Regions from separate parts of the Bacillus sp. AK124 genome, predicted to be linked through region 4. Evidence: riboswitches for the same ligand, from Rfam matches in the RefSeq annotation. Region 4 holds a riboswitch; each other region holds the start of a gene.
The links. A riboswitch is a leader RNA that binds a small molecule or an ion and turns the genes downstream of it on or off. The one in region 4 is predicted to bind S-adenosylmethionine.
Positions count from the first base shown of each region.

Region 1 (4,212 bases), 210 kb from region 4:
CCGTTTTTTGAATGTATTCGTGCGCTCTGTGAACCGGATTTCTCGTCTGGAATCCGACGATCGTTTTCCAGCCGAGTTCTGCGAATTTTTTTCTTGTTTCCAAAGGTTCGAATGTGTGGGCCGGGAATTGCTTTACGCTCCGTTTAATGAGAGTGATCGGCCCGCCCACATAAACGCTGCCGCGGTCAAACAATTTTTTGACGCCCGGATGCTCGAGTTCGTCGGTTTTATAGATATTGACGGCTTCCGTTTTCTTGTCCGGCGTATAGATGTCTTCGATCTCGATGACGCCGTATGTTTCCCCATTATAGGTGAGGCGGACGGTGTCCCCCGCTTTTAAGCTTGAAGCTTTTTGCTCGTCAACAGGCAGAGCGATCGGAAGCGTCCATACTTCGCCGCTTGACAGTCTCATATTTTCGACAACGGACAGATAGTCTTTCTCTGTCATAAAGCCTTGGATCGGGCTGTACGCACCGATTCCGATCAGCTCCAAATCTGAAAAAGCCATTAAATCCAGTTCTATTTCCTGTGCGATATGTTGAAAATCGTATGCTTCATTGACGCGGTTAACCAATACACCGCCGTGTGGTGCTAAACTCATAAACTTGTTTCCCCCTACTTTGTGTTTAAATTCCTCCGCCTTGTTCATGGACGGAGCTGTGCTCTTTTTTGACTGCTCTCATCAGGCTGATCGTCCCGACAGATGCCAGAAGGACGCTTGTGACGACGATGAGAGCATAATAGTCTCCTTTTAATAAAAGGCTGACCAGCATATAAGACAGGCTTAATGAAAGGAACGGCGAGACGACCCATACTTTCAGCATCGTTTTGACCACTTGTTTATGAAAGACATTGCCGCCGTTTTTTGCCATTCCCATCCCTATAATAGAAGATGATGTGACTTGCGCAAGCGGAACCGGCAAACCGAAAATCGAACTGATGATGACAAGCCCGGCTCCTGTTCCGGAAAGGATGATCCCCTCTCCTTTTGAAAATTTCGTTATTTTTTTGCCGTTTGTTTCAAGAACGCGCCTGCCCAGTAAAAGGGCGCCCAGCGCGACAAACAGTCCGCCGTAGAGCGTTCCTTCCCCGACTGTCAAAACATGCGCCGCCACCAGAGGTCCGACAGCATTTGCGACATTGTTCATGCCTGCTGAGAAGGCTTCAAAAAACCCGGTGATCAACAGAATGACCGCCAAAACCTTTGCTTTCTTTCCCGAGGCTGGACGTTTGATCGTTTTTTTCATGATGTTTGCCATCGCAAATGTAAAGGTAAAAGCGACGATTGGTACAACGACCCAAAATGAGACGATGACAAGCAAAGATTTCACATATAAAACCTGGTAAGCGACACCTACTCCGACAACAGATCCGACCGTCACTTCACTTGTCGAAAGCGGGATGCCGAGTACATTTGCGATAAAGAGCGACAGTGCCGCCGAGCCGATAATAATGCAGACGATTTCAAGCGAAATCACCCGTTCGGGAATGATGCCTGAGCTGATCGTTTTCACGACGTTTCCTCCGCCGATGACGGCGCCCGAGAGAACGCCTGCTGCACAGATTATTAGTGCGTGAAACTTCTTTTTGACGGCTTCAGATCCATAGGCGATTCCCATTGAAGCAGCTGCACCGCTCGCTCCGATATTCATCGCAAAAAACATGCTAAATAAAATGGCGGCAAGTTCCATGACTCATCTCCTTACTCGTGTAATCCGCATTCTGTTTTAGCCGATCCGTTCCAGCGGCCTGATCGAAGATCATCCATTGTAAAGGCCGGAGAGGTGCACGGAGCGCAGCCGATGCTCGGGTAGCCTTGATCATGAAGCGGATTGTACGGGAGATCGTGCTTTGTCACATATCTCCAAATATCCTTCCACGTCCAATGAATGAGCGGACAAACTTTGATAGACTTGAATTTTTCATCTTTGTTCAAAAAATTCGTTTTGCTCCGCCCGGGCGATTGCTCGCGGCGCAGGCCCGACAGCCACGCCGGGTAGCCTGAAAGCGTCTCGCGGAGAGGAATGACCTTCCTCATTTCACAGCAGGAATTCGGAGCGGTCTTCCATAGTTCGTCCCCATATTCTTTCGCCTGCTCTTCGACGGTAAGCTCCGGTGTTTTCATGATAATCTGAAGGCCTGGATATCGTTCTTTGACAGCGTCGATCGTTTCATACGTTTCTTTAAAATGAAATCCCGTATCAAGGAAAACGATGACCGCATCTTTTTTCACCTTATAAATCAAATCGATCAGGACGATTCCCTCAATTCCGAAGCTGCACGCATATACAAGCTGATTTCCGTAATGTCCGTATGCCCATTTCAAGACGGACAGCGCTCCTTTATAAGAGTCATCTTCCTGAAAAGAGATATTTGGTTCTTCCCATGTGCTGTAAGTAAAAATTTTCGGTTCCCCCTTTTTTCGCCAACAAAAAAACGGCTTCCAGCAGAAAAAAACTGTGAAAACCGCCTCTAGTTTGTCTAGTCAGCTATTTCAATCTTATTTTTTCATTTTTTTCGATTTGAATGACTTTGCCGTCCTGAACAACGAATGTGATCGATCCGTAATTCATGTCTTTCAGCATGTCTTTCATTTTGATGATCACCTTTTCAAGCTGTTCATCTGTCTTCACTTCTAGCTCCTCCTCTGCCCCTAAAAATTAAAATCTTTCTTCCAAATTTGAAAGAAAGACGAGGAACTCCGCTATTCCTTATCTCTCAAAATGAGGGCATTTTGCTGGAAGTAGCACCTTACGCTTCACACGCAGGTTGCCGGGTTTCATCGGACCAGTCCCTCCACCGCTCTTGATAAGTTTGCTTTTGTTATTTTAAAATTTTAGCACAATTCGAACAAAAGTCAACCCGACTTTTTTTATAGGATTAATAAAAAATAAAAATAATCCGATTTTACTATTTTTAAATCTGTAAAAAGACGCAAAAAAAGCCGTTCTCCCATTAGGAGAATACGGCTTTTATCATTAATCCATCCAAGACTTGCTTTCAGGATCCGCCTTCCATTCTTTCAGTTTGGCGGCATCCTGTTCGCTGATATATCCGCCGGCAAGCGCAGCCTCTGTCAATGTATCGTAATCAGTCAGCGTACGGTATTCAACGCCCGCTTCGCTGAAGGCGGCGGCAGCTTTAGGAAGCCCGTAAGTGAAAATGGCGGCGACACCGAGCACTTCACATCCCGCCTCTGTGAGAGCGGCTGCCGCTTCAAGGACGCTTCCTCCCGTTGAAATTAAATCTTCAATTACAACGACTTTTTGTCCTTTTACAACAGCGCCTTCAATTTGGTTTCCTTTGCCGTGCGCCTTCGGTTTGCTTCTGACGTAGCACATCGGCAGGCTCAGCCTGTCGGCGGCAAGCGCGGCATGGGGGATTCCTGCAGTTGCCGTACCGGCGATCATTTCGGCTCCGGGAAACTTGTCTTGAATCAGTCCGGCAAGCCCTGAAGCTATATCATCCCTTACTTCCGGATATGAAAGCGTCAAACGATTGTCGCAGTAGATGGGCGACAAGATGCCGCTCGCCCATGTAAACGGCTCGTTCGGGCGCAGGAAAACCGCTTTGATTCTTAATAAATGGTTTGCAATGTCTGTTTTCATGCCTTGGTTCCCTCCCACTCATGTCCTATTCTTCTGTAGGCTGACACAGGATCTTCCGCCTGTGTAATCGAACGGCCGACAACGATCGCCGACACGCCTTTTTCCCTTGCGTAGCCAGGCGTCGCCACCCGGACCTGGTCGTTGTTTTTGTCATCCGCCATGCGAATTCCGGGTGTCACGGTCAGAAAATCTAAAGACGCGGCCCGGTAAATGTGTTCGGCTTCATGGACGGAGCAGACGACACCGTCAAGTCCGCTTTCTTTAGCCAACTTGCTGTAGTGAACAACTGTATCGAGAAGCGGCGTTTCAATCAGCAGCTCTTGCTGAAGCATTTCTGAAGACGTGCTTGTCAGCTGGGTCACAGCAATTAATGAAGGGCGTTTTCGGCCTGCCGGAGTCCCCGCTTCAAGGCCTTCAAGCGCCGACTCCATCATTTGCTTTCCGCCTGCTGCGTGCACATTGACAAGGCTGACGCCAAACCCCGCCAGCCTTTTCATCGCCTTGTATACGGTCGTTGGAATGTCGTGGCATTTTAGATCAAGGAAAATGCGGCAGCCGCGCTCCTGTAACTTTTCAAGGATGGCCGGCCCTTCCTGATAAAAAA
Region 1 covers NZ_CP096378.1:2,591,355-2,595,566, forward strand. Annotated here, with positions in the region: gene sat (sulfate adenylyltransferase) at 1-601, opposite strand, end outside; gene M1E06_RS12955 (inorganic phosphate transporter) at 627-1,691, opposite strand; gene M1E06_RS12960 (phosphoadenylyl-sulfate reductase) at 1,703-2,404, opposite strand; gene M1E06_RS12965 (YezD family protein) at 2,490-2,606, opposite strand; SAM riboswitch class I at 2,709-2,815, opposite strand; gene pyrE (orotate phosphoribosyltransferase) at 2,979-3,608, opposite strand; gene pyrF (orotidine-5'-phosphate decarboxylase) at 3,605-4,212, opposite strand, start outside.
Region 1: linked by a shared signal. The riboswitch ahead of M1E06_RS12965 (YezD family protein) and the one ahead of mtnK (S-methyl-5-thioribose kinase) in region 4 are both predicted to bind S-adenosylmethionine.

Region 2 (4,212 bases), 1.7 Mb from region 4:
CGGTGCCGGCGAGCTTGCTTGTATATCCGCTCAGGAAATGATACATGGCTTGTTCTTTCGTTAACTTGCTGATCGGAGGAAGCACGCCGAAAGCATCTGCCGTCAGAAATACAATGGTCTGCGGGTGTGCTGCGATGCTCGGCTTGACGATGTTGTCAATCGCATCAATCGGGTAAGCCGCTCTCGTGTTTTCCGTATAGAATGCGTCGGAATAGTCCGGCTCCCCGGTTTTGCCGTCAACCACGACATTTTCAAGAACGGAACCGAAGCGGATCGCATTGTAAATCTGCGGTTCTTTTTCTTTGCTTAAGTTAATGCACTTGGCGTAGCAGCCTCCTTCAATGTTGAAAACGCCTGTGCTGGACCAGCCGTGTTCGTCGTCACCGATCAGCTTCCGTTTCGGATCGGCGGAAAGCGTCGTTTTGCCTGTGCCTGACAATCCGAAGAAGAGAGCTGTTCCGCCTTCCTCGCCAATGTTTGCCGAACAGTGCATCGGTAAAATGTTTTGTTCAGGAAGAAGATAATTCATAATAGAAAAAATCGATTTTTTCATCTCGCCGGCATATTCGGTGCCTCCGATTAAAATCGTACGCTTTTCAAACGACACGATGATAAATGTTTCAGATCTGGTCCCGTCAATGAGCGAATCGGCTTTGAAATGCGGAGCGGAAAGAATCGTAAACGGCTGTTCTTCAGGTTTTTTATCATGTTCTTCAGGTCTGATGAACAACTGTCTTGCAAACAGGTTGTGCCAGGCGAACTCGTTGACAACTGTAATCGGAAGCCGGTATTTTTCGTCTGCTCCTGCAAACCCTTCAAATACATACAATTCATCGCGTTCCTTTAAATAGCTGAGCACTTTTGTGTACAGCCGGTCAAAGGCGGCTTCTGAAATCGGCTGGTTTACTGCGCCCCAATCGATTTTGTCCTTTGTGCTCGCTTCTTCCACAATGAATTTGTCTTTTGGCGAGCGGCCGGTGTATGTACCGGTTGTAGCCCGCACGGCTCCGGAAGATGTTAAGACTCCTTCTTTGCGTTCAAGGACTTTTTCAACCAAAAGGGGAACGGACAAGTTCAGCTGAACGTTTTCGCCCATTAATAACGTTTGTAAGTCAGTTGTTAAATCTACAGAATTCATAAAAAACCTTCCTTTGCGTGTTTTTTAATGTGTATAACATTAATGTAGAATTAGTATAACACATTTACTCTTATAGTCTATACCGTTTCTTCATTTTTCGTTCGGGTTTTTTCTCGAAAGACAAGTTTAAATTTATTGCGGCCGATATTGACATAACAAGCCATTTTAAGATAAGATATTTCATTGAGCGGATACTCTTATCCCGAGCTGGTGGAGGGACAGGCCCAATGAAACCCAGCAACCGGTTTCTCTTATTAATGGAAAAAAACAGTTTCTGAGACAACTACGGTGCTAACCTGATGCAAGGTGTTCAATACCTTGAGCGATAAGAGTGAAAGGCACGCAATACCAGACCCTTTCCTCAGCGAATAGGAAAAGGTTTTTTTATTGCATAAATCGAGATCCAAAAATTGCTAAAAAAACTGCCTTCAGGAGGAAGGTACTCGGCGTTTTTCACAGGACGTGAAAGGTTTTAGCCGAGTATCAAGCAGGAGGAAGGTACTGGGCGTTTTTCACAGGACGTGAAAGGTCTAGCCGGGCAGCCAGTCAGGAAAAATTCTATTAAGAGGAATTTTGACTTAGAATCTCGTCAAGAATAGCATATGGAAATTGTTTCAAAACGAGAGCGTATGAAGCCCGAGTATCGTCATATAATCAAGAGGGACGAGATCCGTATCATACTTAAGATCACGGCTGATCTTCATATACAGGAGGAAACATAAATGAGCAAAAACCGTCGGTTATTTACATCAGAGTCAGTTACGGAGGGACATCCGGACAAAATTTGCGACCAGATTTCGGATAGTATATTAGACGAAATTTTAAAGAAAGATCCGAATGCCCGCGTTGCCTGTGAAACATCTGTGACAACCGGATTGGTGCTGGTAAGCGGTGAAATCACGACGTCCACTTACGTCGATATTCCGAAAACAGTCCGCGAAACGATTAAAGAAATTGGCTACACACGTGCAAAATACGGTTTTGATGCCGAAACTTGCGCGGTCTTAACGTCTATAGATGAACAGTCGCCAGATATTGCAATGGGAGTCGACCAGGCGCTTGAAGCGCGTGAAGGAGCAATGAGCGACGCTGAAATTGAAGCGATCGGAGCCGGAGACCAAGGTTTAATGTTCGGTTTTGCCTGCAACGAAACAAAGGAACTTATGCCTCTGCCGATTTCGCTTGCTCATAAATTGTCTCGCCGTTTGACAGAAGTCCGCAAAGAGGAAATTCTGCCGTATCTTCGTCCGGACGGAAAGACACAGGTAACTGTTGAGTATGATGAGAACAACAAGCCGATTCGCATCGATACAATTGTCATTTCGACTCAGCATCACCCTGAGATTTCGCTTGAACAAATTCAGCGCAATCTGAAAGAGCATGTCATCAACCCGGTAGTGCCAAAAGAGCTGATCGATGAAAACACGAAGTACTTCATTAATCCTACGGGCCGTTTTGTTATCGGAGGACCGCAGGGGGATGCCGGTTTAACAGGACGCAAAATCATCGTTGACACCTATGGCGGATATGCCCGTCACGGCGGCGGAGCGTTTTCCGGTAAGGATGCGACAAAGGTTGATAGATCTGCAGCTTATGCTGCGAGATATGTAGCGAAAAATATCGTCGCCGCAGGCCTTGCTGATTCCTGTGAAGTGCAGCTTGCCTACGCGATCGGTGTCGCACAGCCGGTATCCATTTCAATCGATACATTCGGTACAGGCAAAGCCAGTGAAGAAACATTGATCGAAGTGGTTCGCAAAAACTTTGATCTAAGACCTGCCGGCATTATTAAAATGCTCGATCTTCGCCGTCCGATTTACAAACAAACGGCAGCTTACGGACATTTCGGCCGCCTCGACCTCGATCTGCCTTGGGAGCGCACAGACAAAGCAGATCAGCTGAAGAAAGATGCATTAGGAGAATAACAACCGCATAGCCGCTTTCATAAGCGGCTTTGTTTTTCGATGGCAAAAAGCGGGCGGATGTGAAACGTTTTTCTTTAAACACTTGTCTAATCAAGAAGCAGACTTTGATTTCTGCACGAAATTTAAAAAATCGGAGGCAATACTATGTGTGGATTTGTAGGGGTATTCAATCATCGCCCATCATCCGAGACAGCAGCCCAGGAAGAACTGATTAAACAAATGAATGAAATGATTGTACACCGCGGTCCGGACGATGATGGGTACTATCATGATGAGCATGTAGGCTTCGGATTTAGAAGGCTCAGCATCATCGATGTGGAAAACGGAGGACAGCCTCTGTCTTATGAAGATGATTCCTATTGGATTATTTTTAATGGAGAAATCTATAACTATATAGAACTGAAAGACGAACTTATTTCAAAAGGATACGAGTTCAAAACCGATTCAGATACGGAAGTTTTGCTTGCGACTTACCGCCACTACAAACAGGAAGCTGCTTCCAAGCTGCGCGGAATGTTTGCTTTTTTAATCTGGGATAAAAAAGAACAGCTCCTATACGGAGCGCGCGATCCGTTCGGCATTAAGCCGCTCTATTTTACGAAAACGGACGGCCATGTTTATTTTGCGTCAGAAAGAAAGAGCCTGATGGCTGTTGATGCCGATTTGGAATTGAATGAAAAAGCGCTTCAGCAGTATACGTCATTCCAATTTGTACCAGAGCCTGAGACGCTTGACAAAAAGGTGCAAAAAGTAGAACCGGGCCATCAGTTTACTGTCCGCCCGGGCGAGGATATTCAATTTAAAACATACTGGAAAGTTCAATTCAAGCCTGTTCAGACCGAAGAAGACAAGCTTGTTCAGGAAGTAAGAGACGCGATCTTTGATTCCGTAAAAGTCCATATGCGAAGCGATGTACCTGTAGGTTCCTTCCTTTCCGGAGGCATCGACTCTTCTTTTATCGTGTCGGTGGCAAAGCAATTTCATCCCAACTTAAAAACGTTCTCTGTCGGCTTTGAACATGAAGGCTTCAGCGAAGTTGACGTTGCGAAAGAAACCGCTGATAGGGTCGGCGTGGAGAACTTCAGCGCGATCATTTCCCCTGAAGAATATATGAACGAGCTTCCAAAGATCGTCTGGCATCTGGATGAT
Region 2 covers NZ_CP096378.1:1,095,176-1,099,387, forward strand. Annotated here, with positions in the region: gene pckA (phosphoenolpyruvate carboxykinase (ATP)) at 1-1,138, opposite strand, end outside; SAM riboswitch class I at 1,333-1,470, shown strand; gene metK (methionine adenosyltransferase) at 1,861-3,063, shown strand; gene asnB (asparagine synthase (glutamine-hydrolyzing)) at 3,208-4,212, shown strand, end outside.
Region 2: linked by a shared signal. The riboswitch ahead of metK (methionine adenosyltransferase) and the one ahead of mtnK (S-methyl-5-thioribose kinase) in region 4 are both predicted to bind S-adenosylmethionine.

Region 3 (4,212 bases), 250 kb from region 4:
CTCATATAAGTCAAAATTTGTTCTGCATCAACCGATAAGGCATCCTGCTTTCTTGGCAGAAGCGACAGATTAACAGAACCGTCTTCTTTTACTTTGATCACCCTTGCGGTCAGCTTTTCCCCAAGCCTCGGCTCTTCCTTTCGCTCAGAAGAATGGATAAAGCCTCTGATACCGGTTTCGGAAATCATAAAAGAGCCTGATGCGATCAAGCGGTAGATCGTTCCGGTGAGCTCTTTATTCATCAGACCGGGTGAAGCTTCACTAAACAGCTCGCTGATCTTATCCTCCGGCGCCGGTTTGGCAAACATCCTTCCGTGCCCCGTGATTTTCAGCATACAGTACAGCCTGTCCCCTTTTTGCGGCCATACTGATTCATACGGCGGGAGATGCTCTGTCGCAACGAGGGCGTCCTTCGAGAGCCCGACATCGACGAAAACCCCCATGCCGCTGACGGCATCAACGACTTCCACCCAGCCGTACTGTTCAGCGCTGATCATCGGCTTTCTCATCGTAGCCGCCAAGCGATCTTCATGATCGACATATAAAAAGACATCGACCTCTTCTCTATCTTCAATATCCTCCGTGATCTCGCTCTGATGCAGAAGGACCGCCGTTTCGCCGTCCGTCAAAAAGTAACCGTAATCGGCTTTATGATCTATTTTCAATGTTAGCTGCTGTCCTGGTTTCATACTGTTTCTTCCTTTCTTATCCGCCTGTTTTTCTTTTTCTTATTATTCCTCCAATGTTAAAATTATTGCCGGATCGCGGCCAGGCAAACCGCTCGATATTGGAAGTTTCACCTTATTCTACTATAATTGACTCATAAGTAAAATGGATGGAGGTTTTCACATGGCGAAAGAAAGCTCATTTGATATCGTCTCAAAGGTTGAACTGCCTGAAGTTCAAAACGCAATTCAGACCGCTCTCAAGGAAATCGGCACACGCTATGATTTCAAAGGGTCAAAAAGCAGCATCACACTCGAAGGAGACGAGCTCGTTCTCGTATCGGACGACGAATTTAAAATGAACCAGCTGAAAGACGTGCTTGTCGGCAAACTGATCAAGCGGAACGTCCCGACGAAAAACATCGAATACTCAAAGCTTGAGAACGCTTCAGGCGGCACGGTCAGACAGCGCGGAAAACTAGTTCAGGGCATCGACAAAGAAAACGCGAAAAAAATCAATAACCTGATAAAAAAATCGGGTCTGAAAGTTAAATCGCAAGTGCAGGATGATCAAGTCCGCGTAACCGGAAAAAATAAAGACGACCTTCAGCAAATCATCGCGATGGTGAGGGAAGCCGACCTGCCGATTGATGTCCAATTTATAAATTTTCGATAAATTCTTAATTTACTGTTGATTATTCCCCCGATTTTCGGTAAATTGAGTAAAAGTAATCAATAGAAACTAAATAGCTGTTCTTATCAAGAGAGGCAGAGGGACTGGCCCAATGAAGCCTCAGCAACCGGTGAATGAATATTCATGACCAAGGTGCTAAATCCAGCAAGCAGTCTGCTTGGAAGATAAGAAGACGGACAATGTCGATGAAAAGTCTTCTGCTTCACAGAAGACTTTTTTGTTTATCAAAAATGCTTAAGGGGGAAAACGATGGGTTTTTTGGAGGATATAAAAAGCAAAACGTTAATCGCGGACGGCGCAATGGGCACACTTCTGTATTCCTACGGGATCGACAGGTGTTTTGAGGAACTGAACATCTCCAAGCCCGAAGAAGTGAGACGCGTCCACGAAGCGTATGTACAGGCCGGCGCCGATATTATTCAAACGAACACGTACGGCGCAAACTTCATCAAGCTGTCCAGATACGGGCTCGAAGACGAAACAAAACAAATCAACGAAAAAGCGGTCCGTCTCGCCCGCTCCGCCGCCGGTTCTGCTTATGTTCTCGGTACGCTCGGCGGAATCCGGACGTTCAACAAAAACTCGTATTCTCTCGAGGACATTAAAAGAAGCTTCCGCGAACAGCTCTATCTTCTGTTAAATGAGCAGCCGGACGGACTTCTGCTCGAAACCTATTATGATTTAGAAGAAGCGCGCGAAGTTTTAAAGATTGCCAGAAAGGAAACAGAGCTGCCGATCATTTTGAATGTCTCAATGCACGAAGAGGGCGTTCTTCAGGACGGAACCCCGCTTGCGGACGGCCTGAAGCAGCTGGCATCCCTCGGCGCAGACGTCGTTGGTATCAACTGCCGCCTCGGCCCTTATCATATGATCAGAGCGCTTGAAGAAGTCCCGCTTTTAGAAGACGCCTATCTTTCCGTCTATCCGAACAGCAGCCTCCCGTCCCTTGTCGAAGGCAGGCTTGTTTATGAGACAGATGATGAATATTTCAGGGAAAGCGCGGAGGAATTCCGCAATCAAGGCGCACGGATCATCGGCGGCTGCTGCGGAACCACGCCGAACCACATCAGGGCGATGGCTGAGGCGGTCAAAGGGCTTCCTCCAGTCACCGAAAAACACGTGAAAATCAGAAAGAAAGCGGCGCTTGCTGTTCAAAACGAAAGGACAGAGCCCGTTCTCGACGATCTGGCCAAGCAAAAACGGTCCATTATCGTCGAACTCGATCCTCCAAAACAATTAAACTTTGAGAAATTTTTGCACGCCGCTAAAGAGCTTCAATCAGCCGGAATCGATGCACTGACATTGGCGGACAACTCGCTTGCCACACCGAGGATCAGCAATGTCGCCTGCGGCGCGCTCTTAAAACAGCGCCTCGATATGAGGTCGCTGATCCATATTACATGCAGAGACCGCAACCTGATCGGCCTGCAGTCCCATCTAATGGGGCTCGATACACTGGGGCTGTCAGACGTGCTGGCGATTACCGGCGATCCGTCGAAAATCGGCGACTTTCCGGGAGCGACTTCCGTCTATGATCTGACATCGTTCGATTTGATCAGCCTGATCAAACAGTTTAACGAAGGCTTGTCATATTCAGGTAAACCGCTCGGCAAGAAAACAAATTTCTCAGTGGCGGCCGCCTTCAATCCGAATGTCAGACACATTGACAAAGCGGTGAAACGGCTTGAGAAAAAAATCGCCTGCGGCGCAGACTATTTCATTTCCCAGCCTGTCTATTCAGAGGAGCAGCTCATCAAAATCCACGAAGAAACAAAGCATCTTGAAACACCGATCTATATCGGCGTCATGCCGCTGACCAGCAGCCGCAACGCGGAATTCATCCACAACGAAATCCCCGGCATCAAACTGTCCGATTCAATCCGCGAAAAGATGGCGCTGGCGGGAAATGACAAACAAAAACAGGCCGAGGAAGGGCTCGCGATCGCCCGCTCCCTGCTTGATGCGGCGTGCGACCTGTTCAACGGCATTTATCTGATCACACCGTTTTTGCGGTCTGATTTAACCGCCGAACTGACGGCATATATCCACCAGAAAGAAAAGGAGAAAACAAATGTCTAACATCAATGACCAGCTGAAGAAAAAAATCCTCGTCCTTGACGGTGCGATGGGAACGATGATCCAGAATGCCGGTTTGTCCGCCGCTGACTTCGGCGGCGAGGCCTATGAAGGGTGCAATGAATTTCTAAGCATCACGGCACCTCATATCATTCAGGGCATCCACGAAGCCTATCTGGCCGCTAAAGCCGATATCATCGAAACCAATACATTCGGAGCCACACGGCTCGTTCTGGACGAGTACGACCTCGGGCAGCGCGCCTATGAAGTCAACCTCGCTTCAGTCAAACTCGCCAAAGCGGCCGCCGAAAAGTTTTCCACACCTGAATGGCCAAGGTTTGTCGCCGGCGCGATGGGTCCGACGACAAAAACCCTTTCCGTCACCGGCGGCACGACCTTTGACGAGCTGATCGATAATTACGAGGAACAGGCAAGAGCGCTGATCACAGGGGGAGCCGACCTCTTGCTGCTCGAAACGAGCCAGGATATGCTGAACGTTAAAGCGGGCTTTATCGGCATCAGGCAAGCCTTCGAAAAAACCGACAAAACCCTTCCCCTCATGGTATCAGGCACGATCGAACCGATGGGCACGACACTGGCCGGCCAGGATATCGAATCGTTCTATATCTCACTCGAGCATATGAAGCCGGTCAGCGTCGGTTTAAATTGCGCGACGGGCCCGGAATTTATGACAGATCACATCAGAACCCTTTCTTCCCTTGCGAGGACGGCCGTCAGCTGCTATCCGAATGCCGGCCTCCCCGATGAGGAGGGACA
Region 3 covers NZ_CP096378.1:3,050,112-3,054,323, forward strand. Annotated here, with positions in the region: partial or broken gene M1E06_RS15415 (CvfB family protein) at 1-709, opposite strand, end outside; gene M1E06_RS15420 (YajQ family cyclic di-GMP-binding protein) at 850-1,341, shown strand; SAM riboswitch class I at 1,419-1,530, shown strand; gene M1E06_RS15425 (bifunctional homocysteine S-methyltransferase/methylenetetrahydrofolate reductase) at 1,609-3,438, shown strand; gene metH (methionine synthase) at 3,431-4,212, shown strand, end outside.
Region 3: linked by a shared signal. The riboswitch ahead of M1E06_RS15425 (bifunctional homocysteine S-methyltransferase/methylenetetrahydrofolate reductase) and the one ahead of mtnK (S-methyl-5-thioribose kinase) in region 4 are both predicted to bind S-adenosylmethionine.

Region 4 (4,212 bases):
TCTTTTTGAATATATTCAGCTTGGCAATGCGCGAAGCCGCTTCCCGGAGCCGCTCTTCGCTTGTCAAGAGGCCGACTCTCACATAGCCTTCTCCGTATTTGCCGAAGCCGATGCCGGGCGCTGTGACGACATTCGCTTTTTCGAGAAGCAGATCGTAAAAAGCCTCAGATGTATACCCGTCAGGGACAGGCATCCAGGCGAAAAAAGAACCTTGCGGAGCATCCGCGTGCCAACCGATTTCACGGACCGCACGAATCCATACATCCCGCCTTTTTTCGTAGCGCTCATTTTGCTCCTTGACACACGCTTGGTCTGATAGAAGCGCGACTGCCGCGGCGTCTTGGACCGCTTTAAAAAGGCTGACATACATATGGTCCTGATAAAGGTTCAGCGCTTCGATCACAGAGGCGTTGCCAACTGCAAACCCGACCCGCCATCCAGCCATATTATACGTTTTGGAAAGCGTGTAAATTTCGATTCCTGTGTCTTTTGCCCCCTCCGTTTCGAGAAAGCTGACAGGCCTCTTGCCGTCGTAGCCGATCGCACCGTAGGCAAAATCGTGGACGACGCAAATTCCGTTCGACTTGGCAAACCGGACAGTCTCTTCGAAAAAAACAGGCGTGGCTTGGGCACCGGTTGGATTGTTTGGATAATTTAAATACATGAGCTTCGCTTTTTCTTTCACTTCCTTCGGAATCCGGCTGTAGTCAGGCAGAAACTGATTGCCCGCTGTAAGCGGCATCGTTTCCATGTTCGCTCTTGCCAGCTCAACGCCCGACCAGTAGTCGGGATAGCCGGGATCGGGAACGAGCACGGCATCCCCCGGATTTAACAAACATTGCGGAAGCTCGACAAGACCGGCTTTTCCGCCGAACAATACAGCGACTTCGCGTTCGGGATCGAGCTCTACACCGTATTCCCTTCGATAGAACGCGGCTGCCGCCTCCTTGAGTGAACGGCTGCCGCGAAAGGAGGAATACTGATGGTTTTCAGGGTTGCGAACGGCTTGCGCCATTGTATCAACGATGTGATCAGGTGTCGGCTGATCGGGATTCCCCTGGCCGAGATTGATCACATCATGGCCGGCGGCGATTTTTTCATTCACCTTTTTCACCAAGGAAGCGAAAAACTGCTCAGGCAGCTGTTTCAGCACATCTGAAAGCTCAAATTTCATATGATTCACCCGCTTTTGAAAAATTCTTGAAATGATAGTCCATCATCATATATTGTTAAATGTAAAATGTAAAGAAAAAAATGAGGTGATCCAGATTGAAGCTGACAATTTCATGTCTGCAATTCGATATCGCATACGGCAATCCTTCTGAAAATTTTAAAAAAGCGGAGCAGCTGATCGAACAGGAAAGCCGAAAAGCGGATGTTCTTCTCCTTCCCGAGCTGTGGACGACGGGTTATGATTTAAAAAATCTCGGCTCCATCGCAGATGAAGAAGGCAGGCAAACGAAGAGATGGCTGCAGGAAACGGCAAAAGCAAACCGTGTCCATATCATATGCGGCTCTGTCGCCGTTAAGAAAAAAAGCGGTGTGTACAATATCATGTACATCGCAGACAAAAACGGACATTTGATCAAAGAATACAGCAAAGCTCACCTTTTCCAGCTGATGGACGAACACCTCTATTTGTCAGCGGGCTCAGGCGACGGGAGCTTCGAGCTTGAAGGGATCCCGGCTGCGGGGTTTATCTGCTACGACATCCGTTTCCCGGAATGGATCAGAAAACATACGAAGGAAGGTGCGGGCATCATCTTTGTATCGGCGGAATGGCCGCTCGCCCGCCTCGATCACTGGCAAAGCCTTTTAAAAGCCAGAGCGATTGAAAATCAGTGCTTTGTCGCAGCCTGCAACCGAGCGGGAAGTGACCCGGCAAACGAATTTGCGGGCCACAGCATCATCATTGATCCGCTCGGCCGCACCCTCGCTGAAGCAGGGAGCGGTGAAGCCGTCATCAGGACCGAAATCAACCTCGGGGACATTGAAAAAGCGCGGGGGCAAATTCCGGTTTTTGAGGACATTCGCAGAGATTTATATTAAAAAAGTATTGACAAGAAAACTGAGATGCTGGTAACATTTTCAGCAACTGACCGAACTGAAATTTCAAAATTTTATATTGATTTCTCTTATCGAGAGTTGGGTGAAGGACTGGCCTAATGACCCCAACAGCAACCGACCGTAATACCATTGTGAAATGGGGCGCGAAATTCTGCGCCGCTAGGGCACGGTGCTAATTCCATCAGACTTTGAATTCTGAGAGATAAGAGAGGCGAACGCGACAAATCAGCCTCTTTCTCTCGATGAGAAAGAGGCTTTTTTATTGTTAACGACATTTAGGGGGAATCACACATGACCGTAACGAAAACCGCAGCATACGAAACTTTGACCGAAAGCTCCGCGGCCGCGCTGGCCGTCCGCCTCGGGCTTTTTCCAAGCAAAAGCACCCTGACATGCCAGGAGATCGGGGACGGAAACTTGAATTTGGTCTTCCGCGTGTATGACAAAGAGCAGCAAAAAGGGCTGATCATCAAACAGGCGGTGCCTTATGCGAAAGTCGTCGGCGAAAGCTGGCCGCTGTCGCTTGACAGGGCGAGAATCGAAAGCAGTGCGCTGATCCGCCAAGCCGAGCATGTCCCGCACCTTGTCCCGAACGTGTACTATTCTGACACCGAGCTTGCCGTTACCGTATTGGAAGACCTTTCTCACTTGGAAATCGCCAGAAAAGGACTGATTGACGGGAAGGATTATCCCCACCTGTCGGAAGACATCGGAGAATTCCTTGGAAAAACACATTTTTACTCGTCTGAATATGCACTTGACCCAACAGTTAAAGGGCGGCTTGTGAAGCAGTTTACGAATCCGGATCTGTGCGATATTACAGAAAGCCTTGTGTTCACAGACCCTTTCTTTGATCATGAGACAAACGATTTCGAAGAAGAGCTTCGCGATGAAGCGGAAGATCTTTGGCGCAATGAAGCATTAAAAATTGAAGCGGCAAAACTGAAACAGCGCTTTTTGTCTGCAGAGGAAACGCTGATCCACGGCGACCTTCATACAGGCAGCATTTTCGCAAGTGAAGAAGCCGAAACGAAAATCATCGACCCTGAATTTGCGTTTTTCGGCCCGATCGGGTTTGACATTGGACAGTTTATCGCCAACCTGCTGCTGCACGCGCTTTCCCGCGAAGAAAACAGGCGGGCTCCTTTATACCGCCATGTCGAGACCGTCTGGCATACGTTCAGCCGGACATTCAGCGAAGCATGGGAAAACGATGCTCTTGACGCTTGCAAAAATGAGAAAGGACGCCTTGAATCAGTTCTGAAGCAGGCGTTTGAAGACGCAGCAGGCTTTGCCGGCTGCGAAATGATCCGCCGGACGATCGGCCTTGCCCATGTGGCGGACCTTGAAACAATCGTTCCGTTTTCCCGGAGAATCAGCCAAAAAAAGCTCGCCCTTAAAATAGGCGCAGCATTCATAGAAAAACGCAGCGGTTTCCGGACGCCAAAAGACTTGATTGAAGCGTTTCGGAACGCACTTAAGGAGTGAATGACATGCCTGAACAATTTGCGGTGCCCCGCTCTGTCGAATGGGAAGAAGCATCGGTAAAAATTCTGAACCAGCAAAAGCTTCCCGAAAAGACGGAATACCTGCACCTCACAACAAAAGAAGACGTCTATGATGCGATTCAAACGCTGAAAGTGAGGGGGGCACCTGCCATCGGCATTACAGCCGCCTTCGGACTCGCCCTTTGCGCACAAAGCATCGATACATCTGACGTTTCCGCGTTTCTGGTGGAACTCGGAAAAATCAAAGATGAACTCAATCAGGCAAGGCCGACAGCCGTCAATTTATCCTGGGCTCTCAATCGGCTGGTAAAAAGTGCGGAGGACGCAAAATCGGTCAATGAAGCAAAAACAAATCTGATCCATGAAGCTATTCAGATCCAGGTTGAAGACGAAGAAACGTGCCGGCAAATCGGACAGAATGCACTGCATTTGTTCAAATCGGGTGACAGCATCATGACCATCTGCAACGCCGGCTCGATTGCGACAAGCAGGTACGGTACGGCCCTTTCCCCGTTTTATCTTGCCAAAACAAAGGACCTCGACCTTCATATTTATGCCTGTGAAACGAGGCCTGTCCTGCAAGGGGCGCGCCTGACGGCGTGGGAGCTTATGCAGGGGGGAATTGACGTGACGCTGA
Region 4 covers NZ_CP096378.1:2,801,354-2,805,565, forward strand. Annotated here, with positions in the region: gene M1E06_RS14050 (pyridoxal phosphate-dependent aminotransferase) at 1-1,174, opposite strand, end outside; gene M1E06_RS14055 (carbon-nitrogen family hydrolase) at 1,270-2,049, shown strand; SAM riboswitch class I at 2,133-2,276, shown strand; gene mtnK (S-methyl-5-thioribose kinase) at 2,359-3,555, shown strand; gene mtnA (S-methyl-5-thioribose-1-phosphate isomerase) at 3,561-4,212, shown strand, end outside.